Regions from separate parts of the Bradyrhizobium sp. 22 genome, predicted to be linked through region 2. Evidence: predicted binding sites of a transcription regulator. Region 2 holds the regulator's gene; each other region holds the start of a gene.
What was found. The regulator LexA, encoded in region 2, represses DNA repair genes until DNA is damaged. The targets are predictions, from matches to a motif close to TGTTCNNNNTGTGTTCNG.
Positions count from the first base shown of each region.

Region 1: the regulator LexA is predicted to act here: its motif matches at 1,655-1,672, upstream of K410_RS0110970 (PA0069 family radical SAM protein).
Region 3: the regulator LexA is predicted to act here: its motif matches at 2,473-2,490, upstream of K410_RS0133370 (DNA recombination protein RmuC).
Region 4: the regulator LexA is predicted to act here: its motif matches at 2,371-2,388, upstream of K410_RS0113390 (putative DNA modification/repair radical SAM protein).

Region 1 is NZ_KI519399.1:2,040,723-2,044,799, forward strand. It holds gene K410_RS0110965 (phosphoketolase family protein) at 1-1,474, opposite strand, end outside; gene K410_RS0110970 (PA0069 family radical SAM protein) at 1,694-2,860, shown strand; gene K410_RS0110975 (VOC family protein) at 2,883-3,338, shown strand; gene rnhB (ribonuclease HII) at 3,410-4,077, shown strand, end outside.
Region 2 is NZ_KI519399.1:3,515,996-3,520,072, forward strand. It holds partial or broken gene K410_RS36955 (ComEC/Rec2 family competence protein) at 1-368, shown strand, start outside; gene K410_RS40395 (hypothetical protein) at 376-810, opposite strand; gene lexA (transcriptional repressor LexA) at 1,361-2,062, opposite strand; gene K410_RS0118020 (molybdopterin molybdotransferase MoeA) at 2,238-3,449, opposite strand; gene K410_RS0118025 (hypothetical protein) at 3,657-3,863, opposite strand; gene K410_RS0118030 (HAD family hydrolase) at 4,032-4,077, opposite strand, start outside.
Region 3 is NZ_KI519400.1:1,680,342-1,684,418, forward strand. It holds gene truA (tRNA pseudouridine(38-40) synthase TruA) at 1-648, opposite strand, end outside; gene fmt (methionyl-tRNA formyltransferase) at 759-1,682, opposite strand; gene def (peptide deformylase) at 1,823-2,350, opposite strand; gene K410_RS0133370 (DNA recombination protein RmuC) at 2,522-3,721, shown strand; gene K410_RS0133375 (AmpG family muropeptide MFS transporter) at 3,850-4,077, shown strand, end outside.
Region 4 is NZ_KI519399.1:2,566,449-2,570,525, forward strand. It holds gene K410_RS0113385 (UdgX family uracil-DNA binding protein) at 1-1,055, opposite strand, end outside; gene K410_RS0113390 (putative DNA modification/repair radical SAM protein) at 1,055-2,290, opposite strand; gene K410_RS0113395 (ImuA family protein) at 2,453-3,241, shown strand; gene K410_RS0113400 (Y-family DNA polymerase) at 3,138-4,077, shown strand, end outside.

The DNA of each region.
Region 1 (4,077 bases), 1.5 Mb from region 2:
TGAAGGCCTCGTAGCACGAGAAGAAGCCGTGCCGTCCGGTGAGCAGATAACCCTCGAGCCAGCCCTGGCAGAGATGCTCGCTCAGCACCTCCATGACGCGGCCATCCTGCGCCAGATGCACGTCGTAGGATTCGATCGGCTCCATCCAGACGCGTTCGGTCGCCTCGAACACGGCGTCCAGCCGGTTTGACGCGGTCTCGTCCGGGCCCATGATGCGGAAGTTGCGCTCCTTCGTGTTGAGGCGGATGACGTCGCGCAGGAATTTGCCGAGCTCGCGCGTCGCTTCGGCCATGACGCCGCCGGGCTGCGGCACCTCGATCGCGAAGCGGTGAAAGTCCGGCAGCTTCAGCTCCTTCTTCAGCAGGCCGCCATTGGCATGCGGGTTGGCACCCATGCGGCGGTCGCCGCGAGGCGCGAGCGCCTGAAGCTCGGGAACGAGGGCGCCGCTCGCGTCGAACAGGTTTTCAGGCTCGTAGCTGCGCATCCAGTCTTCGAGCACTTTCAGGTGCGCCGGGTTCTCACGACAGCCGGCGACGGGGACCTGATGCGCGCGCCAAAAGCCCTCGACCTTCTTGCCGTCGACCTCCTTAGGGCCGGTCCAGCCCTTCGGGCTGCGCAGCACGATCATCGGCCAGCGTGGCCGCTCGACGCTGCTGCGCCCGTCGCGGGCGTGCTGCTGAATCGAACGGAGGCTGGCGAGCGCGACGTCGAGCGCGTCCGCCATGGCCTGATGCATCAATTTGGGATCGTCACCCTCGACGAACAGCGGCTCGTGGCCGAAGCCGCGAAAGAGATCGCGGATTTCCGCATCTCGCATCCGCCCCAGCACGGTGGGATTTGCGATCTTGTAGCCGTTGAGATGCAGGATCGGCAGCACCGCGCCGTCATGGGCGGGGTTCAGGAACTTGTTGGAGTGCCAGGACGCAGCCAGCGGACCGGTCTCGGCCTCGCCGTCGCCGACGACGCAGGCGACGATCAAATCAGGATTGTCGAAGGCCGCGCCATAGGCGTGCACCAGCGCGTAGCCGAGTTCGCCGCCCTCGTGGATCGAGCCCGGCGTTTCCGGCGCCGCATGGCTCGGGATGCCGCCGGGAAAGGAGAACTGCCGGAACAGCTTGCGCATGCCGGCCGCATCGCGGGCGATCTCGGGATAGATCTCGCTGTAGCTGCCTTCCAGATAAGTGTTGGCGACCATGCCGGGACCGCCATGCCCGGGGCCGCAGACATAGATCACGTCGAGATCGAGCGCGCGGATGACGCGATTGAGATGGGCGTAGATGAAGTTCAAACCCGGCGTCGTGCCCCAATGGCCGAGCAGGCGCGGCTTGATGTGCTCGGCCCGCAACGGCTCGCGCAGCAGAGGATTGTCGAGCAGATAGATTTGCCCCACGGAGAGGTAGTTTGCGGCGCGCCAATAGCGATCAAGCAGATCGAGATCGCTGCTCGCGGCAGCTGATTGTTGTTGATTTGTCATATTCTTGCCGATTGTTGCCGAGCCAAGCCTCGCGATCGTCACCAACTTTGTTCCGGCGCGATCGATCCCGGTGCGACATCAAACGAGATCGTTACGACAGCCTTGTTGCGTGAGGTCAAAGGACCGCGCTCGAAATTTGGGCGATAGCTCCGCCTGGGTTGTTTTTCCATTTCTCATTTGTGTTCTTGATTTGTTCCTTTGACGTGCTATCTTGGCTTCATGAGTCCAGCAGCATCCTCTCATGCTCTCAAGCACCCGCCGGTCAAGGCGCCCTCCGAGCCGGCGGGTGCGGACTCTGATTTTCCGGAACTCGGCGTCGCCATCGACCGCGCCCGCCGGCGAGGGCGGGGGGCGCAGTCCAACGCCTCCGGCCGCTACGAGGCCGAGGCGCGCGTTGCTTTCGATGACGGCTGGCAGAGCCTGGAAGAATTGCCGCCGTTCAAGACCACGGTCGGAGTCGACACGTCGCGCAAGGTGATCACACGTAACGACTCACCGGACATCGGCTTCGACCGCTCGATCAATCCCTATCGCGGCTGCGAGCACGGCTGTGTCTACTGCTTCGCCCGGCCGACCCACGCCTATCTCGGCCTGTCGCCGGGCCTCGATTTCGAATCGAAGCTGTTTGCGAAACCCGAGGCGCCTTCGCTGCTGGAGAAGGAGCTCGCCGCCTCCGGCTACGAGCCGCGGATGATCGCGATCGGCACCAACACCGATCCGTATCAGCCGATCGAGCGCGAGCACCAGATCATGCGCGGCATCCTCGAGGTGCTGGAACGTGCCGGCCATCCCGTCGGCATCGTCACCAAATCGGCGCTGGTGCTGCGCGACATCGACATTCTCGCGCGGATGGCCAAGCGCAACCTCGCCAAGGTCGCGATCTCAGTGACCTCGCTCGATCCGAAACTGGCCCGCACCATGGAGCCGCGCGCCGCGACGCCGCCGAAGCGGCTGGAGGCGCTGAAGCAGCTCTCGGACGCCGGCATTCCGACCACCGTGATGGTGGCGCCGGTGATCCCCGCGCTGAACGATTGCGAGATCGAGCGCATTCTCGATGCCGCCGCCCATGCCGGCGTCAAGGAAGCATCCTATGTGCTGCTGCGGCTGCCGCTCGAGGTGCGCGATCTCTTTCGCGAATGGCTGATGGCGAATTGTCCGGACCGCTACCGCCACGTCTTCACCTTGATCCGCGACATGCGCGGCGGGCGCGATTACGATGCGAAATGGGGCGAACGAATGAAGGGCACCGGACCGATGGCCTGGACCATCGGCCGCCGCTTCGAGATCGCCTGCGAGCGGCTCGGGCTGAACAAGCGGCGCTCCAAGCTGACGACGGATCACTTTGCGCGGCCGAAGCGGAACGGCGACCAGCTCAGCCTGTTCTGATCGGAAACGGAGGAGGCGTCGCATGCTAAGAGAACTCAACGTGCCGATGCCGCGGCTCACGGTCATCACGCTCGGCGTCAGCGACATCCGCGCCAGCATCGCTTTCTACGACGCGCTCGGTTTCTCGCGCCGGCTGAAGGCGACCGGCGAGGCCGTCGCGTTCTACGATACCGGTGGTCCCGTGCTCGCCTTGTATGGCTGGGATCAGCTCGCGGCCGACGCGGGGCTGCCGGACCAGCCGAGACCGCAGGCCTTCCGCGGCATGACGCTCGCCTGGAACTGTCGGACCCGCGAGGAGGTCGATGCGGTGATGGCCTTCGCGCTAGGCAAGGGGGCCAATCTGGTGAAGGCCGCGCACGAGACCGATTACGGCGGCTATTCCGGTTATTTTGCCGACCCCGACGGTCATCCCTGGGAGGTCGTTGTCGCGCCCGGCATCGATGTCGGCGACGACCGGCGGGTGCATCTGGCGGAGTAGGGGCCTGAATAGCGGGAATTGCGAGAGGTTCCCGGTTGCGCAGGCCGGGCGCCTTGCGCACGATCCCCGCCATGATTCGGGACAAGTCCGCCACCAAGCCGGCCAAAGATGCGCCTAATAGGCCTGGGAAGAAGGCCGCTGCGAACAAGGCAGCGCCTGCCAAGCCGGCCAAGACGGCTGCGGCCCAAGCCATGGCCGCTCCCGCCGGCAAGAAAGGTATCATTGCCATCGCTCCCCCGAGCTTTCGCCGCGAGCGCGCGCTGATCAAGCGCGGGGTCTGGCCGGTCGCCGGCTGCGACGAGGCCGGTCGCGGACCGCTGGCTGGGCCGGTGGTGGCGGCCGCCGTGATTCTCGACCCCGACCGCATTCCGCGCGGCATCGACGATTCCAAGCGCCTGACGGCCGAGGAGCGCGAAAAGCTGTTCGACAAGATCTGCGCCACTGCGCAGGTCTCGGTTGCCGTTGCCTCGCCCTCGCGAATCGATCGCGATAACATCCTGCGCGCCTCGCTGTGGGCGCTGAAGCGCGCCGTGGTGGCGCTGCCGGAGGCGCCCAGGCATGTCTTCGTCGACGGTCGCGACCGGCTCGATACGGAATGCGACTGCGAGGCCGTGATCGGCGGCGACGGCATCGTGCTGTCGATCGCCGCGGCCTCCATCATCGCCAAGGTGACGCGTGATCGCCTGATGTGCGCGCTGGCGCAGGATTGCCCCGGCTACGGCTTCGAGCAGCACAAGGG
Region 2 (4,077 bases):
TGTCGTGCGACGAATCCGGCTGCGTGACACCGCTCGCCGACGGACGCCTGGTCGCGCTGGCCTCGCGGATCGATGCGCTGGCGGACGATTGCAGCCGCGCCGCGCTGGTGGTGACGGCGCGGCCCGCGCCGCCCGATTGCGCGGCGATGGTGGTGGATCGGCAGCGGCTCGCGCGCCAGGGCGCGCTGGCGCTGACACGGCATGGCGACGGATTTGCGGTTCAGGCGGTCAAGGCGAGAGGTGCAGACCGCCCCTGGTCGCCGGCGGCCGCCGGCGAGGGAGATTTCGAAGGAGCCCTCATGCCGAGGCCGGCTCCGCGCGTCCGCGACGCTACGCCGTCGGAGGCCGATCTTCAGGCCGAGGACTGAGCTTTGATCAGCCGATCGGTTGGCGCGTGACCGCCGCTCGACTGTCGGCGATGATCTCAGGCTTGTGCTCGCGCTCGCCGACCGGCTGCGTCACCGGCAGCTGCAGCACGGTTGCGCGCTGGCCTTCGACCAGCTGCGTCACCAGCACGTATTTGCCGTCAGGAAATTCGATCGCGTCGTGATGGCGATCGGGAATGTGCGGATCGATCTTGCCGAACTTGCCGACGCGGGAGTTGACGGTGCGCGTCCAGATCCAGCGGTTGTCGTAACGGACGTTGTCGGCGAAGGCGAGCTCCGTCCCCGGCAGCAGGCAGACCGCAACGGACAGATCGGCTTCGGAGGCGAAGCCGCGCGTCGAGGTGCCGCGGAAGGTTGTCGTGACGATCGTCTCTCCGACCTCAGCGGGACGCGTCGCGACGGCATGCAGGCTGTAGTCACACATCGGGTGCTCCTCATGCGAAGATGGCGACCCGCGTCTCGTCGAGGCGCAGGCCTCAATCAGAGTGGAAGCCTGCAACGCTCTGCTTGGTTATGGGCAAATCTGCGGCTCGCGTCCGCAGCGCGCGATCACATTATCTTTCCCGGATTCGATAGGAACAAACATCGCATCCTTGCATTTGGCCGGCGTATCAGCACTGCCGGCACGCGCAGGGCTATCGCATGTGGCGATGGTCACCAGCTGCCTCCGCAGCGTCATGGCCGGGCTTGTCCCGGCCATCCACGCCTTCCACGCAGCACAATGAACGTGGATGCCCGGGACAAGCCCGGGCATGACGACCTCTGCAAAATTCAAATGCGATTGCCCTGCACTCTGGCGGCGGAGCGAAATGGCCGCGCGCCTGCGCTTGCGAACCGGATGTCGCGCGGAAGAGGAGCCGGACGGTCAGCGCAGAACCAGAGGGACCATCCAGCCGGAGCGGACCAAGCGTTCGCTCCAATCTTGGATCGACGGTGCCGATCGAAAGCGCGCGCGGCGCTTGAAGCTCCGGGTATCAGTACTTCCGGTAAAGCCCGATCAGCTTGCCCTGAATCTTCACGCGGTTCGGCGGCAGGATGCGCACCTCATAAGCGGCATTGGCCGGCTCGAGTGCGATCGAGGCCCCGCGGCGGCGGAAACGCTTGAGCGTGGCCTCCTCGTCGTCGATCAGCGCCACCACGATGTCGCCGGTATCGGCGCTCTCGTTGCGCTGGATCAGCGCCATGTCGCCGTCGAGGATACCGGCCTCCACCATGGAATCGCCGCGCACTTCGAGCGCATAGTGCTCGCCCGTGCCGAGCATGTCGGGCGGGACGCTGATGGTGTGGCTGCGGGTCTGCAACGCCTCGATCGGCGTGCCGGCCGCGATACGGCCCATCACGGGCACCGCAACGGGCCGCTCGCCCTCGTCCATGGAGGGGCTGGAGCTGGCGCGGACCTTGCCGAGATTGCCCTCGATGACGCTCGGCGTGAAGCCGCGACGGGCGCCGGCGGCAGCCTGGAGCTCCGGCAGCTTAATCACTTCGATGGCGCGTGCGCGGTTGGGCAGGCGGCGGATGAAGCCGCGCTCCTCGAGCGCGGTGATCAGGCGGTGGATGCCCGACTTCGAGCGCAGGTCGAGCGCATCCTTCATCTCGTCGAAGGAGGGCGGCACACCGCTTTCCTTCAAACGTTCGCTGATGAACCTCAGAAGCTCGTATTGTTTGCGCGTTAACATCTCGACCAAAGTCCCCCGGTTGATGTCGTTCGATTCCGAGACGATGAGTTCAGCGATAAGCCGCTACATGCTCGAAACAAATCATGAACGGACACTATATGTTCGATACATGTTCCGCAACTGCTTAATTTACCGTGAACGGCGGCGAGCTCGCGGAATGTGTGTGGCCGTGCACTCAGACGGGGAGCCGCAGCACCTCGCAAGGGCTGCCGGCCTCGGCCTTCGGCGCGAACGGTGCGCGCACGAGAAGTACCTGTGCCGCAGCAAGATTCGCAAGCAGAGAGGAATCCTGATGGCTGACGGGAACGGCGACTTGCGCACCGTCGTCGCGCAGTTCCAGGCGCGCGCGCAGGTAATCCTCGCGCTGGTCGTTGGCGCCGAGATCCTTGCCCAGCACGGCGCGCTCGCGGCGATGATGAATCACTGAACGGCCCGACAAGGCGCGAATCAACGGCACCATGAACAGGAACGCGCACACGTAGGACGACACGGGATTGCCGGGCAGGCCGATCACGCGCATTGCGCCGAGCCGTCCGTGCATCATCGGCTTGCCGGGCCGGATCGCGATCTTCCAGAACGCCATCGAGATGCCTTCGCCCCGCAGCGCCTGCTGGACCAGATCATGGTCGCCGACCGACGCGCCGCCGGTCGTGACCAGGATGTCAGCACCGCTCTCGCGGGCGCGGCGGATTCCGGCGGAGGTGGCCTCCAGCGTGTCGGCGGCGACACCGAGGTCGATGGTCTCGGCGCCCTCGCTGCGGGCGAGCGCATGCAGGGCGTAGCCGTTGGAATAGACGATCTGGCCGTGCCCGGGCGTGGTGCCCGGCCTCACCAGTTCGTCGCCGGTGGCGAGGATCGCAACCTTGGGACGGCGGCAGACGGCGAGATCCGGGTGATTCATCGCCGCGGCAAGCGCGAGATCGCGCTCCGTCAGGCGGGTTCCCTTGCGCAGGAGCACGTCACCCTCGCGGAAATCGACCCCGGCCGGGCGGACGTGCCGTCCGGCGATCGCGGCTTCCTTGATGGTGACGCTGTTGCCGTCCGCGACAGTGTCCTCCTGGATCACGACCGCGTCCGCTCCGTCCGGGATGACGCCGCCGGTAAAGATCCGCACGGCTTCGCCGGCGCCAACTGCTCTCGCGAAAGGACGGCCGGCTGCGATCTCGCCAATCACCGTCAGCCGGGAATCGACCGTTGCCGCATCGGCCGCGCGCACGGCGTAGCCGTCCATCGCCGACATCGCCTGCGGCGGCTGCGTGCGGCGCGCCGCGACGTCATGCGCGAGCACGCGGTGATAGGCCTCGTCGAGCGAAACCATCTGTTCAGGCAGCGGCTCTGCACCTGCCAGCACCGCAGCAAGGGCGTCGGAAACCGGCATCAGGGCCACGGGCGAAACTCCTGCTCGCACATCGTTCAATAGGGCGGCGAGAGTTCTAGCTGACTGCAGACGCGAGGCAAAGCAGCACGCAGGATGATCTATCCTGCGTGCTCTCCGTGATCGAGCAAGTGCAAGTCCGCACACGTGATTCTAAAGGCGAAACGCCGGCATGAGCCTGGCCGACACTGAGCTGGCCAGCGCCACCCGGTGATGTGATCAAGGTGCCGTCGGATCGTCCGGACTGACGTCCCATGCGACGTCGGGAGGTTTGGGGCCCTGGTCCCTGTCGGGGAGCGGATCGGCCTGCGATTTCAGGTCCGCAGCCTTGCTGATCAGCTTGGCGGAAAGCTCGGAATCCGAGGTGTTTTTTGCGAATTCAAGCAGCAGAGAAGCTTGCTTGGTGAGATAGGTTTTGCCCAGCACGTCGATCAGTCCGATGTAGAAGTCCCAACAGACTCATGAGTCCGAAGGGTGGTATTCCGTTCCGGGAACTCCGTATAAAAATGCACAAAGGGATCAGGTTCCACAGTTTTTGTAAATTTGGTTCCGAACGCGGCTTGCAATTGGGCTGCTTCTAGCGACGGGCCGGGGTCAAATGCCCAACGCCTTCAATGCGTTCCCGACGTCGCGCGGCGAT
Region 3 (4,077 bases), on a different contig from region 2:
ATCGTCGGCAGTCCAGCGCCCCTCGCCGACCCAGACCAGCGAACCCACCATCGAGCGCACCTGGCTATGCAGGAAGGAGCGCGCCGAGGTGATGACCGTGATCTCGCGGCCGTCGCGCAGCACGTCGAGCTGATCGAGCGTCTTCTCGGGCGATTTGGCCTGGCACTCGGTGTCGCGGAAGGTGGTGAAATCGTGCTTGCCGAGCAGGCGCTGCGCCGCCACGTGCATCGCATCGGCATTGAGTCGGCGCGGTACGCGCCAGGCGTGGCCGATGTCGAGCGCGAGGTTGGCGCGGGTGTTGACGATGCGATAGCGGTAGTGCCGCTTCACCGCCGAGAACCGCGCCTCGAAGCTGTCGGGCACGATCTCGGCCTCCAACACCGCGATCGGATGCGGGCGCAGATGCGCGTTGAGCCCGTCGCGAAAACGGCCCGGCGGAAACTGCTTGTCGACGTCGACATGCGCGACCTGGCCGCGCGCATGCACGCCGGCATCGGTGCGGCCGGCGCCATGCACCCGCAGATCCGCTCCCGTCATCGCCTTCACGGCGGCTTGCAGCGCGCCCTGCACCGAGGGCAGCGTGTCCTGCACCTGCCAGCCGAAGAACGGCGCGCCGTCGTATTCGATGGTGAGCTTGTAGCGGGGCATCGATCCGATTTGATCCGGTGTCATTGCCGGGCCTGACCCGGCAATCCATCGCCTGGAGACAGTCTTGTTGGAAGATTGATACGCGGGTCAAGCCCGCGTATGACGGTTGGTTAGCTGAATTTGGCTCCCGCCTTCAACGGCGCGCCGCGCAGGAAGTCCGCGGCCTGCATCCGGCCCTTGCCTTCGCGCTGGAGCTCGACGATGCGGATCGCGCCCTCGCCGCAGGCGACGGTGAGTTGATCGTCGAGCACCGCGCCCGGCTCGCCCGCGCCTTGCGCCAGCTGACAGCGCAGGATCTTGACGCGCGCGTTCTCCAGCTCGGCCCAGGCGCCGGGAAACGGCGACAGGCCGTGGATGTGGCGCAGCACCTCGCGCGCCGGCTTGCGCCAGTCGATCCGCGCCTCGGCCTTGTCGATCTTGGCGGCATAGGTGACGCCGTCCTCGCTCTGCTTCCTGAGCTGGAGCCCGCCGCGATCGAGCGCGGCCATCGCCCGCACCATCAGGTCGGCGCCGAGACGCGAGAGCCGATCGTGGAGCTCCGCCGCCGTCATGTTGTCCGTGATGGCGAGCCGCTCGGCCATGGCGACGTCGCCGGTATCGAGACCGACATCCATCTTCATCACCATGACGCCGCTCTCGGCATCGCCGGCCATGATCGCGCGGTTGATCGGAGCCGCGCCGCGCCAGCGCGGCAGCAGCGAGGCATGCAGATTGTAGCAGCCGAGTTTTGGCGCATCGAGGATCGCCTGCGGCAGGATCATGCCGTAGGCGACCACGACCGCGGCATCGGCCTCGAACGCACGAAATTCATCGAGCGCCTCCTGGGACTTCAGCGTCTTCGGCGTCAGCACGGGCACGCCGAGCTTTCGCGCGGCTTCCTCGACCGGGGTCGGCTGCAATTGCAGCCCGCGCCGCCCGCCCGGCTTCGGCGCGCGGGTGTAGACGGCCACGATCTCGTGGCCATGCGCGACCAGCTCGAGCAGCGTCGGCACGGAGAAATCGGGCGTGCCCATGAAGATCAGGCGGAGGGGCATGTGACGAGACAATCCTCGAACAACGAGCAAGGTACTCGTCATGGCCGGGCTTGTCCCGGCCATCCACGTTCTTCCTGCTCGGAGCGGCAAAGAACGTGGATGCCCGGCACAAGGCCGGGCATGACGGCGGAGGACGTGGCCTACTCGCCGGCGCGCTTGGCGGCCTTCTCGAACTTCTTCATGACGCGGTCGCGCTTGAGCTTCGACAGATAGTCGACGAACAGCACGCCGTTGAGATGGTCGATCTCGTGCTGGATGCAGGTGGCATAGAGGCCTTCGGCGTCCTCCTCGTGCACCTTGCCGTCGAGATCGGTGAAGCGCACGCGCACCTTCGCGGGGCGCTCGACCTCCTCGTAATATTCGGGGATCGAGAGGCAGCCTTCTTCGTAAACAGAGAGTTCCTCCGAGGACGCGATGATCTCCGGATTGATGAAGACGCGGGGCAGCGGCTTGGTCTCGCCGTTCTCGTCGCGCTTGGCGAGGTCCATGGTGATCAGCCGCAGCGGCTGCGCGACCTGAATCGCGGCGAGGCCGATCCCGGGCGCGTCGTACATGGTCTCGAACATGTCGTCGGCAAGCTTGCGGATCTCCGAGGTGACCTTCTCGATCGGCTTGGAGACCAGGCGCAGCTGCTTGTCGGGCAGGATGATGATTTCTCTGAGGGCCATGGCCGCGATTTAAGCCCCATGCCCGATGCGGTCAATGCGGCCCGGAACCCTGTTAACCCCTCGCTAACCATAAAACTTCAGGTTTCGTTAACCATAAAAATTAACGGAGCATTCACCATAATTGTTCGCTATTCGTTCGTGCGCCCGGGCGAATCGGCTAGAAGGGTCGGCATGAACGACATCATCTTCATGCTCGGCGACTGGCCGGTGCGCGTCGTGGACGCGCTGATCGGCTTCGGCGCCCTGGTTCTCGTCCTGCTGGTGGTGATTGCGGTCGTGATCGCGCGGTCCGGGCGGCGCGGCGCGGAACTCGCGATGGCGCACGCGATCCGGGCCGACGAGCTCGAGGAGCGCCTGAGCGAGGTGCTGCGGGCCCAGAGCGAATCCTCCGGCCGGGTCGACGCCATGACCCAGGCGCTGGCCGGCCGCCAGGCCGAGATGGCGCGGGCGGTCAACGAGCGGCTGGATTCGGTGACCCATCGGGTCGGCCAATCCATGGAACATTCGACCCGCAACACCATGGAGAGCCTGCGCGCGCTGCACGAGCGGCTTGGCATCATCGACAGCGCGCACAAGAACCTTACTGATCTCACCACTCAGGTGACCACCTTGCGCGACGTCCTCGCCAACAAGCAGTCGCGCGGCGCCTTCGGTCAGGCGCGGATGGAGGCGATCGTCCAGGACGGGCTTCCCAAAGGCTCCTACGAGTTCCAGTTCACGCTCTCGACCGGAAAACGGCCGGACTGCGTCGTGTTCCTGCCCGACCAGCGCCCGCTCTGCATCGACGCCAAGTTTCCGCTGGAGGCGATGACGGCGCTGCACGATGCCCGCACCGACGAGGAGAAACGCCTCGCCACGCAGCGGCTGCGCGGCGACGTGATGAAGCATGTCAGCGACATCGCCGAAAAATATCTCGTCGCCGGCGAGACCCAGGAGATGGCGCTGATGTTCGTGCCGTCGGAATCGGTCTACGCCGAAATCCACGACGGTTTCGACGACGTGATCCAGAAGGCCTATCGCGCCCGCGTCGTGCTGGTCTCGCCCTCGCTTCTGATGCTGGCAATCCAGGTGATGCAGCAGATCATGAAGGACGCGCGCATGCGCGATGCCGCCGACCAGATCCGCACCGAGGTGATCAAGCTCGGCGACGACCTCGGCCGGCTGCGCGACCGCGTGCTGAAGCTGCAGAAGCATTTCGCCGACGTGAACGAGGACGTCCGCCAGGTGCTGATCTCCGCCGACAAGATCGAAAAGCGCGCGGGACGAATCGAGGAGCTCGATTTCAGCAAGAGCGACGCCCCGGAGGGACCGCGGCTGGTGGCGACCGGAGCGGCGGAGCTGTTTCCGCGCAAGCTACAGGCAGGGGAGTGATGCCGAGTCGTCATGGCCGGGCTTGTCCCGGCCATCCACGGCACCAAGAACGTGGTGCCCGGGACAAGCCCGGGCATGACGAGTTTGGGAGACGAGGCATCACGGCCAGAATCTGCTAACACCGCCCCATGACCGCACCCGACGCGACCTCTCCTGCCGCAACTCCTGCGCCTGCGACCTCCTGGCGCGACAGCCTTGCCGTTTACCTGCAGCCGCGGGTGCTGATCGTGCTGTTTCTCGGCTTCTCCTCGGGGCTGCCGCTGGCGCTGTCGGGCTCGACGCTGCTGGTGTGGATGGCCGAGGCGGGGGTCGATCTCGGGACGATCGGGCTTTTTGCACTGGTTGGAACGCCGTAC
Region 4 (4,077 bases), 950 kb from region 2:
TCGACGCCGGCCTCCTCCAGCGCACGGTCCAGCATCTGGCCGGCCGGCCCGACGAAGGGATGGCCGGCGAGGTCTTCCTTGTCGCCGGGCTGCTCGCCGACCAGCATGATGTTGGCGGACTTCGGGCCTTCGCCGAACACGGTCTGGGTCGCGTCCTTGTAGAGATGGCAGGCGCGGCAATGCGCGGCTTCCTCGCGGAGCGCCTCGAGATCGTCGGCAGCGGGCTTGCGTTTCATCGGAGCCTCCGGCCGCTTCTGGGGCTTGTGCGGATCGGTTGCGGCATTGGCGATCATAGCACCGGTCATGCGCTCGGCGTCCTCGATCAGGGGCTTAATGATCGAAGCCTCGGGCAGGTTCCTCCAGTATTTCTTCGGCATCTCGGCCTGCATTGCCTTCACCTTGAGCCGGGCCGGATTGAAGATGCTGGCGTAGTAGCGCCGCCAGGTTTCCTCGAGCCGGTCTTCGCTTGGCGCTTCGCTCTTGCTGACGCCCGGCGTGAACGAAAGCGAATGGCCATTCCAATGCGCGCAGAGGTCCGGGGTCAGGATCGACCAGGGCATGTCGGCAAAGCGCTTTGCGAAGAACGGCGCGGCGAGCTCGACGATGTGATGCTCCGGCTCGAACCAGGCGACGTAATGCGCCTCGCGTTCCCTGCCGATTTCGCGGAAACGCACGAAGGCATGCATCTTGTGCTCGTCGCGATGGACCGCTCTCGCCATGGCGGTGACTTGCGCCACGTCAGGATCGGTCGCGACCTCGATGAGGTCGTGATTGTCCTTCAGCCGGAACAGCAGGCGATAGAGGATGGCGAAGCGCTGGGGATCGCGGTGCAGGATCGCTGCCTTGGCGAGCTCGATGAATTTGCCTGACACGTTGAAGGTGCCGTCGTTCACCTCGAAGATCGGTGATGGCGTGGGCGGTGCGAACAAGTCCGCTTCACCGCCTTGCACGGTCCAGGTGACATCGGCCGGCTGGACGTGATGAAGCACGAGGCTGCGTGCGGCTTTGCGCCAGCCGTCGAAATCGGTTTCGGTGTCGAGGATGATGTATTGCATCAGAAGCCAAACCCCAGTTGCGTTGCCTTCGGTTTGAATCGTTCGATCAGTTGCGCGTCGTCGAGACGGTGTGGCGACGGCCGGTGATCGCTGAGGACGATGAACGGCATCGCCTTGTTGCGGGGCACATGCAGCCGCGCGAGATCGGCGAGGCGAATCGTGGTGGTGCGCCGCGCCGCGATGATGCGTTCGACCGCCTTGGTGCCGAAGCCCGGCACGCGCAGCAGCTCCTCACGGCTGGCACGGTTGACGTCGAGCGGGAAGCGGTCGCGGTGACGCAGCGCCCAGGCGAGCTTGGGATCGATCTCGAGCGGCAGCATCGCGCTGTCGTCAACGATCTCGCCGACATCGAAGCCGTAGAACCGCATCAGCCAGTCGGCCTGGTAGAGCCGGTGCTCGCGCAGCAGCGGCGGCTGCACCAGTGGCAAGGCGCGGCTGGCGTCGGGGATCGGGCTGAAGGCGGAATAGTAGACCCGCCTCAACTTGTATGAGCCGTAGAGATTTGAACTGGTGTGGAGAATGGTGTGGTCGGAGGCCGCGTCGGCGCCGACGATCATCTGCGTGCTCTGGCCGGCCGGCGCGAAGCGTTGCGGCTTGACCTTCGTTTTCGCTGCGCGGTTCTCCGCGGCCTCGTCGAGCTTCAGCCGCAGCCGGCCCATGGTGCGGCGGATCGCGCGCACGTCCTTCTCGGGCGCGAATTGCTGCAGGCTGGTTTCCTGCGGCATCTCGATGTTGATGGAGAGACGGTCGGCATATTTGCCGGCCTCCGCGATCAGGGCGTCGTCGGCCTCGGGAATGGTCTTCAGGTGAATGTAGCCGCGGAAGTGATGCTCCTCGCGCAGCTTTCGCGCGACGCTCACCACTTGCTCCATGGTGTAGTCGGGGCTGCGGATGATGCCGGAGGAGAGGAATAGGCCCTCGATGTAATTGCGCCGGTAGAAGTCGAGCGTCAGCTTGACCACCTCCTCGATGGTGAAGCGGGCGCGCGGCACGTTCGAGGAGGCGCGGTTGACGCAATAGAGGCAATCGTAATTGCAGGCGTTGGTCAGCAGCACCTTGAGCAGCGAGATGCAGCGTCCGTCCGGCGCATAGGAATGGCAGATGCCCATGCCGGGCGCGGTCGAGCCCATGCCCTTGCCGTCGCTGGAATCCCGCTTTTCGGTGCCGCTGGAGGCGCAGGACGCGTCGTACTTGGCGGCATCGGCCAGGATCTCCAGCTTACGTTGTACGTCCATGTCAAAATCCCATTGATTCCGCTGATGAATCCGCAAGCGCGCCAATTCGATTGACTCTCCGCGCGCCGTTAGCTTTATATTAGAACATATCATGAACAAATGAGCCAGCCGCTGGTTCTTCTTTTGAAGACCACGGCATCAATCTCTGAAGGAGCGGCGAGCATGAGCGGCGCACGTGGAAGCGCGCTTGCGATCTTGCGCGGCCAGATCGAGCGCATCGAGACGGCGGAGATCGTGCATCAGCACGATCGGGTGGCGCTCGGCCACAGCGGGATCGACGACGCGCTGAAGGGCGGGCTCGCGCGTGCGGCGATCCACGAGGTGTTTTGCGAGGGGCGCCAGGGCGTGGCCGCAACGGGCTTTGTCATGGGACTTGCGGGGCGCGTGACGGCACGCAAGCCGCTGCTGTGGGTGCGGCAGGACTTTTCGGAAGTGGAAACCGGCGCGCTGTCGATGAGCGGGCTGAAAGAGCTCGGCCTCGATCCGCGCCGCGTGGTGATGGTTCGCGCCGCCGATGTCGAGAGCGCGCTGCGCACCTCGGCCGATGCGCTCGCCTGCGACGCGCTGGGCGCCGTCGTGCTCGAGCTCTGGGGCGAGACCAGGCAGTTCGATCTGGTGGCGAGCCGCAAGCTGACGCTGGCCGCGCAAGGCTCCGGCGTCACCGGCCTGATGCTGCGCATGGCCGCGCAACCTTTGCCGTCGACCGCGGAGACACGATGGATGCTGCGCGCGGCGCATTCGCCGCCGGGACCTGTGTGGAGCGTTTGGGGCGCGCCGCGCTTCGATGCCGAGCTCTTGCGCAATCGTCATGGCCCCTGCGGCCGGTGGATCATGGAATGGAATTGTGATGAGTGCCAGTTCAGCGAGCCGTCGACGTATTCTCAGCCTGTGGCTGCCGCGCCTGCCCATCGACCGGATTCAGCGGTTCCTTGGGATCGCCGGGCTGGGTAAATCCGCTCATCCGAGCATCGTCGTCATCAAGGACAACAATGCGCTGGTGATCCATGCGCTGGACGAGGCCGCCGAGCGCCTCGGCCTGTACATCGGCCAACCCTTGGCCAATGCACGGGCGATGTGTCCGGATCTGAAAGTGTTCGACGCCGATGTCGCGGCCGATGCGAAGACGCTCAGCGATATCGCCGATTGGTGCGACCGCTTCACGCCGCTGGTGGCGCTCGATCCGCCGCACGGGCTGTTCCTCGACATCACCGGCTGCGCGCATCTGTTCGGCGGCGAGGCTGCGCTGCTCACGACGCTGGTTCGTGCGCTCGGCCGGCAGGGCTTTGCCGTCGGTGCGGCGATCGCCGGCACGTCGGTCTGCGCGCGTACGTTGACGCGGCAGGCTTCCGGCAGCATCGTCGCCGATGGCGGCGAGGCGGCGGCGATCAGCGCATTTCCGGTGTCCGCGCTCGGTGCAAGCGAAGCCATCACCACTGGCTTGCGCCGCGCCGGCCTGAAGACCATCGGCGACGTCGCCTCGCGCACACGAAGCGAGATCACGGCGCGGTTCGGCGCCCGGTTCTCCACGCTGCTCGCGCATGCGCTGGGGCAGGGCGATGCGCCGATCAGCCCGCGCAAGCCGCTGCCCGACTACATCGTCGAGAAGCGTTTCGCCGAGCCGATCGCGACCGACACCATGATTGCGATGACGTTGTCGCGGCTGGCCGACACGCTGATCGCCTCGATGGAGAAGCAGGGCAAAGGCGCGCGCCGGCTGGAGGCCGCCTTCTTCCGCACCGACGGCGTGGTGCGCGCGATCATGGTCGAGACCGGACGTCCCGTGACGA